DNA from 3 places in the Streptomyces sp. NPDC096193 genome. Region 1 is predicted to be linked to each of the others. Evidence: riboswitches for the same ligand, from Rfam matches in the RefSeq annotation. Region 1 holds a riboswitch; each other region holds the start of a gene.
The links. Region 1 has a riboswitch for cyclic di-AMP ahead of ABTX78_RS13290 (transglycosylase family protein). Riboswitches for the same ligand answer to the same signal wherever they lie in the genome.

Region 1 (3,268 bases):
CCCTCGTCACCGAGGCCGGTGGACAGGCCCTTGGTCTTCAGCACCTTCTTCAGGGTGTGGTAGACCTCGGCGCCCCAGCGAAGGGCCTCGGAGAAGGACTCCGCGCCGATCGGGGCGATCATGAACTCCTGGATGTCCACGTTGGAGTCGGCGTGCGAGCCGCCGTTCAGGATGTTCATCATCGGAACGGGCAGCAGGTGCGCGTTCGGGCCGCCCAGGTAGCGGAAGAGCGGCAGGTCGGAGGCCTCGGAGGCGGCGTGGGCCACGGCCAGCGAGACGCCGAGGATGGCGTTGGCGCCGAGCGAGGACTTGTCCGGGGTGGCGTCCAGGTCGAACATCGCCTGGTCGATCAGGCGCTGCTCGGTGGCGTCGTAGCCGACGAGCTCCGGGCCGATCTGCTCGATGACGGCGAGGACGGCCTTCTCGACACCCTTGCCCTGGTAGCGGTTCTGGTCACCGTCGCGGAGCTCGAGAGCCTCGAACGCACCGGTGGATGCGCCGGACGGAACTGCAGCACGACCCGTGCTGCCGTCGTCGAGGCCAACCTCGACCTCGACCGTGGGGTTGCCTCGGGAGTCCAGGATTTCCCGGGCTACGACGACGTCGATGGACGGCACGAGCATCTCCTTCTGGGATGTGACGCTTGGAGTGCAGGGTCTCATTGGCCTTGCGGCACGAGCCTAACCGGCGGCGGGGCGTCAGCCGCCCGATGCCCGCCTCCTGGGACGAAAAAGGGCATGAACAGCGGGTGCTGGGGACAAAACGCCCCCAATCTACCCACGGGTAACGAGAGAACCCCGGCCCGGCGCGTACGGGGGATGCGCTCCGGACCGGGGTGGTATGCGTCCCCGGGGTCCCCGGGGCCCCGGCTACCAGGGGTCCCGGGGTGCGGGCCGGCGCATGTGCGCCGGCCCGGGTGGGGTCAGCGCAGGTGGAGCTGCTGGCCCGGGTGGATCACGTCGGCGTCGGTGACGACGTCCTTGTTCAGGTCGAACAGCTTCTTCCAGCCGCCCTCGACCTTCTCGGCCGTGGCGATCTTGCTGAGCGTGTCACCGGCCTTGACCTTGTACTCGCCGTCGCCCTTCTTGAAGGACTTGGCGGCCGGCTTCGAGGACTTCGCCGGGGCGGGGGCCTCGGCGCGCTCGGAGCGGGTGGTCGGGGCCTCGGCGCGCTGCTGCGGCTGGGCCTCCTGCGCGGAGCCGGCGTCGTTGGCGGCGTTGGACAGGTTCACGCCGCAGTTCGGCCAGGCACCCTTGCCCTGGCCCGCGAGGACCTTCTCGGCTATCTGGATCTGCTGCGCCTTCGAGGCCTGGTCGGCGGTGGAGGCGAACTGGGTACCGCCGTACGCGGCCCAGGTGGAGGCGGAGAACTGCAGGCCGCCGTAGTACCCGTTACCCGTGTTGATCGACCAGTTGCCGCCGGCCTCGCACTGCGCGACCTGGTCCCACTCGGACGTGGTCGCGGCGGAGGCGGTGGTGGCGCCGAGCAGCGGGGCGGCGACCACCGCACCGGTGACACCGGCGAGCGTGGCGATACGGGTGGCCTTGGACGGGCGACGGTGCTTGGCCTTGCCGGAAAACAGCATGGAACATCTCTCTCACCGACGCCTACGAGGTGAGCTGTCGGGTTCGGGCCAAGTGAGTTGCCCGGCCGCGCAGTCGTGCGCACGGCTCCACCCCAAGCCGGTACCCGCAGTCCATCCTCAACTGCCGGGGCCGGCGCTTACCTTGGTTCCCCCGCTCCTGCCTACGGCGCATACGCGTCGACTACTCCCCCCGACCGACGGCAGGATTCGGCGTGACGGTCAGCGGTGCCCGCGATGGCGAGCGGTTCAGACCGTAAACACAGAGCTCCCCGATGTTCAAAGACGAACATCGGGGAGAAAACGCCCATCCCGCCCCTCCGGAACCGTGCGTTTCTGCAGGTCGAGGCCGGAACGCCCCGTTCCGCCGGGCAAGATGGGCGAGTTGCGGCAAAGAGACCCTTGTCTCAGTTGCACGATTCGGACAAAGGCGCCTGTACTGCCGCTACTTCGGGTCGAGTTCCAGGCTCTGGCCAGGCAGGATCAGGTCGGGGTCGTCACCGACGGTCTCCGCGTTCGCCTCATAAAGGGAACTCCACCCTCCGGGCAGCTTCTGCGAGGCCGCGATGGCCGACAGGGAGTCGCCGGGGCGGACGATGTACGAACCGGGCGCGGCGTCCGCGCCGTTCGCCCGGGCCGGCTCGCCGGCCTCATCGGCCGCGCCCTCGCCGCCGCGTGCCACATCGTCACCTCGCGAGGCGTGACGCCCCGATTCGCGCCCATTGTCCGCATTGCCCGGTTCGGCCGTTCCGGTCGCTCCGGCCGCCCCGGTCGACTTCGGCGCCGTCGGCTCGGCGGCGGGTTCGCCGCGGTGCTTGCCGGTGGCGCTGCCGCTCTCACCGCTGCCGCTGTCGCCGGTCCCGCTGTTGCCGATGCCCTGCGTCGGGGCCGGCGCGGGCTCGGCCGTCTCAGAGGGCGAGGCGGACGTCGAGGGCGCGAGCGAAGCGAGGGGGTTGTCAGACGTCGCCGGCGCGTTCTGCTCCCCGGGGGCCGAGGCGCCCGGGTCGACACCGGTGCCGGTGCCGTCCTGCGTCAGCCCGGCGATGCCCGCGCAGGTCGCCCACGCCTCGGGGCCCTGGGCCTCCAGGACCTTCTCGGCCACGGCTATCTGCTGGGAGCGGCTGGCGAGGTCGGCCCGGTCCGCGTATTCCGTGCCACCGAAGTCCTCCCACGTCTCCTGGGCGAACTGCAGACCGCCGTAGTAGCCGTTGTCCATGTCGGCGCTCCACTGGCCGCCGCTCTCGCAGGCCGCGACGCGATCCCAGGTGGCGGCGTCGGCGGCGGAGGCCGAACCCGCACCGAGAAGGGGGATCGCGATGGCCGATCCCGTCACCCCTGCCGCGACAACGATGGCCGGAGCCTGACGGGGACGACGGTGACGACCTTGGCCGGAAAGCATGCGGGTGCCCTTCGAGTGACTACAGATAACAACTGATGTCTTCTGAGACGACCGTGAAAGTAGCCGGGTTTCCTCGTGTGTCACAAGTCGATGCAGCGGAGATCACGTGAAAGTCACAGTCTTGACGGGTCGTCAGCTGCGTCCAGGTGTGAACTCAACGGGCAGGCTTCGCAATCCACGCATAATGAGACCCCCACGCCAGCGCAAATCGGCCGGATCGCCCGCAAGCCGCAAGTCCGGCATTCTTCGGAGCAGCGTGGCGATCGCGGTCTGGCCTTCCAGCCGGG
Region 2 (3,268 bases), on a different contig from region 1:
GGTGGGCCTCAACCAGGCGGACGACCAGACGGTGAACAACCTCAAGATCGGCATCAAGCTGGCGGTGCTGGTGGTGATCCTGGGTCTGGTCTACGTCAAGCGGGACGAGGAGTCGGTGGAGAAGCCGCTGTTCGCCGCGGTGGGCGGGCTGACGGTCGCGAACATCTTCATCGCCACGCTGTGGACGTGAGCGCGCCGCACCGGACATGAGAGCGCCCGGGCTCCGGGCGCTGGGGGCATGAGAACGCCCGGGCACCCTCGGGCCCGGGCGTCCGGTGTGCGGCCGGCTCAGGCCGGGCGAACACTGCCGTGGATCGGCATGGAGAAGATCGACTCCTCGCGGACATTCGACCCCGGCTTCGGGGCGTGGATCATCTTGCCGTCACCGATGTAGATGCCCACGTGGCTGATGTCGTCGTAGAAGAAGACCAGGTCCCCCGGGAGCAGATCCTTCGTCTCGACCCGCTTGCCCGTCTTCACCTGGTCCCAGGTCGTGCGCGGCAGGCTCACCCCCGCCGTCTTCCAGGCGGCCTGCGTCAGCCCCGAGCAGTCGTACGAGCTGGGACCGGCCGCGCCCCAGACGTACGGCTTGCCGATCTGGGCGCGCGCGAAGCCGAGGACCTTGGCGGCCTTGGCGGTGGAGGTGCCGTCGGAAGAACCGGAACCGGAACCGGATCCGGAGCCGGAGCCGGAACCCGTGCCGGTCCCGGGCGCCGTGCCCGTACCGCCGCCCTGGTTCTGCTCACGCTCCTTCTCCCGGCGCTGCCGCTCCGCCTCGGCCTTCGCCTCCTGCTCGGCCTTCTGCTCCGCCTTGCGGCGGGCCTCCTCCGCCTTCTTGCGCTCGATCGCGGCCAGCCGCGCCTTCTCCTCGGCGGTCAGCCTCGACAGCAGTTCGCGCGCCTCGGCGAGCTTCCCCTGCACGTCCTGCTTGCTGGTGCGCAGCGCCCGCTGCGACCGGGTGAGGGACTCCAGGCTCTCGGTCGCCGCGGCTCGCTGCTTGGCGGCGGCGGCCCGCTGGGTCTCGTAGTCGGCGATCACATCCCGCTGACGGTCCGTCATGCGGTCCATCAGCTGGGTCTGGTCGAAGTACTGCTGGGGGCTGTCCGCGAAGAGCAGCGCGGCGGTCGGGGTGACCGCGCCCGTGCGGTACTGCGCGGCCGCGTAGGTGCCGAGGACCTGCCGGGACTCGTTCAGCTTCTCCGTGCGCCGCGCGTTCTCGTCGAGGAGCTTGCCGACCTGCCGCCGCTTCTCCTCCGTCGCCTCTTTCACCTGGTTGTACTTCTGCGTCTCGGTGCCGGCCTGCCGGTACAGGTCATCGACCTTCTTCTGCACCTCTTCGACCGACGGCTTCGGGTCGCTCGGCGCCGCGTTGGCGCTCTGCGTCGACAGCAGCGTGACGGATGCGAGGGCTGCCGTCGTGAAACCGACGGCGGGGGAGGTCTTCACGGTTCGACTTCGCGTTCTGCGATGCGACGCCAAGGCCGACATCTCCTTCTTCCGTTGACCGCCTACCGGGTTAGCTGTCGGGTTCGGGCGGAACGGAAGATCGCCCTACGGACCGTGCTGGTGCGGGTCCGATTCACCCCGGTTGTGCATGGTGGGTCCCCGGTTCCGAACTTCTTTGGGAAAAGCTCGAATTCGGCGCTGACTGCCCGTTTGGCGTGGATCGCCGCGGGGGACGGGCTGCCTGATCGAGCACGCTAACCAACTCGTGTGGCTCCTGTGAAGGTTGATGTTCGATATGCCCGATACATTTTCGTGACCTTATCGATCGGGCGGTCGGCATGCTCGCCGAGTGACGCAATGCGTTCGAAAAGGTGCAGAGTGTGGCCGGAGTCGCGCGTGATCGGGTGCATCGGTGGTACGGGAGCGGACGTACGGCTTCGAACGCGCCGCGTCGTCCCGGCGCTCGGGGACGCACCGCCGTGACGCCCGGGCGGGGTCGCGGCGGCCGTATGGCAATGCGGCCGCGAGCTGTCAGTGCCGCGGCCTAGACTCGTAGAGCGATGAGCAGCCTCTTTGACGACAGTTTCCTGGCGAACCTCCAGCACACCTCGGAGGAGCCCCCGCCGCACCCCGAGGAGCCCGGAGACGGGCCCGGAGAGGAGATCCCGGACGATCTCTTCCAGGGTGCGTTCGACGTGCCCCCGGCCCGGGACGCCCACCACGGCAACGGCGCCCCGCGCACGATCGTGGACCCCGCGGCCCTGCTGGACGGACTGAACGAACAGCAGCGCGCCGCCGTGGTGCACACCGGATCGCCGCTGCTCATCGTGGCCGGCGCCGGTTCCGGCAAGACCCGGGTGCTCACGCACCGGATCGCTCATCTGCTGGGGACGCGCAGCGTCCACCCCGGCCAGATACTGGCCATCACCTTCACCAACAAGGCCGCCGGCGAGATGAAGGAGCGCGTCGAGCAGCTGGTCGGCCCGCGCGCCAACGCGATGTGGGTCATGACCTTCCACAGCGCCTGCGTCCGCATCCTGCGCCGGGAGTCCAAGAAGCTCGGCTTCACCTCGTCGTTCTCGATCTATGACGCGGCCGACTCCAAGCGACTGATGGCGCTCGTCTGCCGTGATCTGGATCTCGACCCCAAGAAGTTCCCGCCGAAGGCCTTCAGCGCCAAGATCTCGAACCTCAAGAACGAGCTGATCGACGAGGAGAGCTACGCCGACCAGGTCGGCGGAGGCAGCGAGGCCGAGGGCTCCGGCGGAGGCTTCGACAGGACGCTGGCCGAGGCGTACCGGATGTACCAGGCGCGGCTGCGCGAGGCCAACGCCCTGGACTTCGACGACATCATCATGACCACCGTCCACCTGCTCCAGGCGTTCCCGGACGTCGCCGAGCACTACCAGCGGCGCTTCCGCCATGTGCTGGTGGACGAGTACCAGGACACCAACCACGCTCAGTACACGCTCGTACGCGAGCTGGTGGGCACCGGGCAGGAGGACCTGCCCCCCGCCGAGCTGTGCGTCGTCGGCGACGCCGACCAGTCGATCTACGCCTTCCGCGGCGCGACCATCCGCAACATCCTCCAGTTCGAGGAGGACTACCCGGACGCGAAGACGATCCTGCTGGAGCAGAACTACCGCTCGACCCAGACGATCCTCTCCGCCGCCAACGCCGTCATCGAGCGCAACGAGAGCCGCCGTCCCAAGAACCTGTGGACGAACGCCGGCGCGGGCGCCCGGATCACCGGTTATGTCGCCGACACCGAGCACGACGAGGCCCAGTTCGTCGCCGACGAGATCGACCGGCTCACGGACGC
Region 3 (3,268 bases), on a different contig from region 1:
AAAGAAGCCCCCGCGGAATGCTTCCTCTTTGTATACGGCGCGACTGTTAATTGCGGGCGCTCGCGGTGTTTACGGAATGTTGCGAAGTCCTCACGCGTTCCGTGCTCCGCGGCCGGTGCGCTGCCGCCGCCCGCTCGGCGTGCAGGGCGGTCAGCGCCCGGGCCCGTTCGGCGTCGCCCCGTGCGACGGCGTCCACGATCGCGCCGTGCTCCGCCCACGACTCGACAGGCGCGGCCGGCTGCTCCACGACGTACATCCAGGCGATCTTGTGCCGCAGCTGGGTGAGCAGAGCGATCAGGCCCGGGCTGCCGGAAGCCTGGGCGAGCGTCTCGTGGAACCAGCCGCCGAGCGAACGCAGATCCTCGCCCTGACCACGGCGAGCACGCTCCTGGCCCAGCCTGACCAGGCCGCGCAGCACCTTGAGATGGGCCTCGGTGCGCCGCTGTGCCGCCCGGGCCGCACCCAACGGCTCCAGCAGCATCCGCACCTCCAGCAGGTCGGCCGCCTCCCGCTCGGTCGGCTCCGCCACGCACGCGCCCGCATGACGCCGGGTGGTGACGAAGCCCTCGGACTCCAGCGTCCGCAGGGCCTCGCGCACCGGGACGCGCGAGACGCCGTAACGGCGGGCCAGCTGCTCCTCGGTGAGTCTGCTGCCGCGCCGGAACACACCGGAGACGATGTCGTCGCGGATCGCCGTGCATACCGAGTGCGCGGGAATGCGCATGACCGAACCTCCGCTTTAATCCGCGCGAAACGCAGCCGATTGACGACCGTTCGGTGACTCTATTGCAGCGGTCCACATTTTCCGATGCCCGGCGGGCATTCATGGATATCTTTTGGCCAGTCGCCGGCTTGCCACCACGCGACATGCCCGCGCCTGCGCACACATCGGCCCACGCGGAAGGCCCCGGCGGTGGGCCGGGGCCTTGGGTGCGGCCGGGACGATCCGCCGGCCCGGACGATCTGCGAGCCCGGACGGTCTGCGGGCTCAGATGATCCGCCGGCCCGGACGATCCGCGGGCTTCAGACGGTCACGCGGCTCAGATGGTGACGCCGTGCGAGCGCAGGTACGCGACCGGGTCGATGTCCGAGCCGTACTCGGCGCCACTGCGGGCCTCGAAGTGCAGGTGCGGCCCGGTGGTGTTGCCGGTCGAGCCGGCCAGGCCGATCTGCCGGCCAGGGGTCACGGTCTCGCCGACCGAGACGTTCAGCGACGACAGGTGGCCGTACTGGGTGTACGAGCCGTCATTCATCTTGATCACGATGTTGTTGCCGTAGGCGCCGCCCCAGCCGGCCTCGACGACGGTGCCCGCGCCGACCGCGTGCACCGGGGTGCCGGTGGCGGCGTGGAAGTCGATGCCGGTGTGGGTGCCGGAGGACCAGACGGCTCCGCCGGCCCGGTAGCCGGTGGAGACGTACGAGCCGGAGACCGGTGACACGAAGGCGTTCAGGCGCTTGCGCTCGGCCGCGCGGGCGGCACGCTCCCGGGCCTCGCGGGCCTCCTTGGCGCGGGCCTCGGCCTTGCGCTCGGCCTCGGCGGCGGCCTTGGCGCGGGCGACGGCCTCTTCGGCCTCCTGCTCCTGCGCCGCGGCCTGGTCGGCTATCTCGGTGGCGAGCGAGTCGGCGCCGACGGCCGTGCTCAGGCCGGTGCTCTCGAGAGTGACGGTGCCGGACGCGGCGGATCCGGTCTCGGCGGCCAGCGACGGAGAGGCGAGGGTTCCGATGACGCCGGTGGTGGCAAGGGCCGCGACGCCGGCGATGCTCGCGCCTCTGCGCGTCACACGGTTCGGGGCACGGTGCTTCCCGGTGGGACGGGCGAACGCCATGAAGTGGCTGGTCCTTTCCTTCCTTCTCGCCTACCGGGTTAGCTGACGGGTTCGGAGCAGGAAGGTCTCCTACGGGCGCCTCCGCCGCGGCACAGCTGCGAAGGCATCCGATTCACCCCAGGGACTGCGTGTGGGTCCCCGGCTCCCCAGGCTCGCGCCTGACGGGGACTCGGCGATGGCTGTCCGTGCCGCGGATGCGGCGGTACTGGCGAACAGCCGGACCGACGCTAAGCGTGGCAACTTTCAATCACCAAACAGACAGCCCTGTTTGTAGCGCATGCCACAGGGCAGAGGGGAAGCCCCGCAGCAAATCGGGCAAACAGCGGAACCCCGGCATCGTGTGATGCCGGGGTTCCCTGGCCGCGCCCACCGGACCGCGAAGACCGCTCCACCGGGAGGCGGAAGCCGCTCCGCCGAGAAGCAGAAGCGGGGCGACGGCCTCAATCAGCTGGTGACAACCGTCACTTCACCGATGCCGAGGGCCTTGACCGGTTCCTCGATCGCGGACGCGTCACCCACGAGCACCGTGACGAGACGGTCCTGGGGGAAGGCGCTGACGGCCGCTGCCGTCGCCTCCACCGTGCCCGTCTCGGCCAGCCGCACATACAGCTGCGCCTGGTAGTCGTCGGGCAGGTGCTGCTCGACCTGATCGACGAGGGTGCTCGCGACGGACGCCGCCGTCTCGTACTTCAGCGGGGCGACACCCACCAGGTTCTGCACGGCGACATCGCGCTCGGCGTCGGTGAGACCCCCGTCCGCCAGCGTGCGCAGCACCTTCCACAGATCGTCCAGCGCCGGGCCGGTGTTGGGGGTGTCCACCGAGCCGCTGATGGCGAGCAGAGAGGCGCCCGTGCCGTCGGGTGCCGAGCGCAGGACCTGGCCGAAGGCCCGTACGCCGTAGGTGTAGCCCTTCTCCTCGCGCAGCACGCGGTCGAGACGGGAGGTGAGCGTGCCGCCGAGGCAGTACGCACCGAGCACCTGGGCGGGCCAGACGCGGTCGTGGCGGTCCGGGCCGACGCGGCCGATCAGCAGCTGCGTCTGCACGGCTCCGGGCCGGTCCACGATGATCACGCGACCGGTGTCGTCCGCGGTGATCGCCGGGACGGGCCGGGACTGCGCGGTGTCGCCCGTCCACTCGCCGAGGGTCTCGGCGAGCACGGCGTCGAGGTCGACCCCGGTGAGGTCGCCGACGATCACCGCGGTCGCGGTAGCGGGCCGGACATGGGCGTCGTAGAACGCCCGGACGCCCGCGGCGTCGATCCGGGCCACCGTCTCCTCAGTGCCCTGACGCGGGCGCGACATCCGCAGCGATGCCGGGAAGAGCTGCTTGGACAGCTCCTTGGCGGCGCGGCGGGCCGGGTTGGCCATCTCGTGCGGGATCTCGTCCAGCCGGTTGCGCACCAGCCGCTCGACCTCGCTGTCGTCGAAGGCGGGGGCACGCA

Region 2: it holds a riboswitch for cyclic di-AMP, as region 1 does, so the genes downstream of both, ABTX78_RS06870 (C40 family peptidase) here and ABTX78_RS13290 (transglycosylase family protein) in region 1, are expected to answer to the same signal.
Region 3: it holds a riboswitch for cyclic di-AMP, as region 1 does, so the genes downstream of both, ABTX78_RS03265 (M23 family metallopeptidase) here and ABTX78_RS13290 (transglycosylase family protein) in region 1, are expected to answer to the same signal.

Annotation. Positions count from the first base shown of each region.
Region 1 is NZ_JBEOSJ010000007.1:63,651-66,918, forward strand. It holds gene eno (phosphopyruvate hydratase) at 1-623, opposite strand, end outside; gene ABTX78_RS13290 (transglycosylase family protein) at 923-1,585, opposite strand; cyclic di-AMP (ydaO/yuaA leader) riboswitch at 1,590-1,764, opposite strand; gene ABTX78_RS13295 (transglycosylase family protein) at 2,028-2,981, opposite strand; gene ABTX78_RS13300 (cytochrome P450 family protein) at 3,114-3,268, opposite strand, start outside.
Region 2 is NZ_JBEOSJ010000003.1:306,356-309,623, forward strand. It holds gene ABTX78_RS06865 (hypothetical protein) at 1-190, shown strand, start outside; gene ABTX78_RS06870 (C40 family peptidase) at 289-1,488, opposite strand; cyclic di-AMP (ydaO/yuaA leader) riboswitch at 1,491-1,654, opposite strand; gene pcrA (DNA helicase PcrA) at 2,007-3,268, shown strand, end outside.
Region 3 is NZ_JBEOSJ010000002.1:121,099-124,366, reverse strand. It holds gene ABTX78_RS03270 (GntR family transcriptional regulator) at 47-724, opposite strand; gene ABTX78_RS03265 (M23 family metallopeptidase) at 1,041-1,826, opposite strand; cyclic di-AMP (ydaO/yuaA leader) riboswitch at 1,840-2,011, opposite strand; gene ABTX78_RS03260 (M16 family metallopeptidase) at 2,271-3,268, opposite strand, start outside.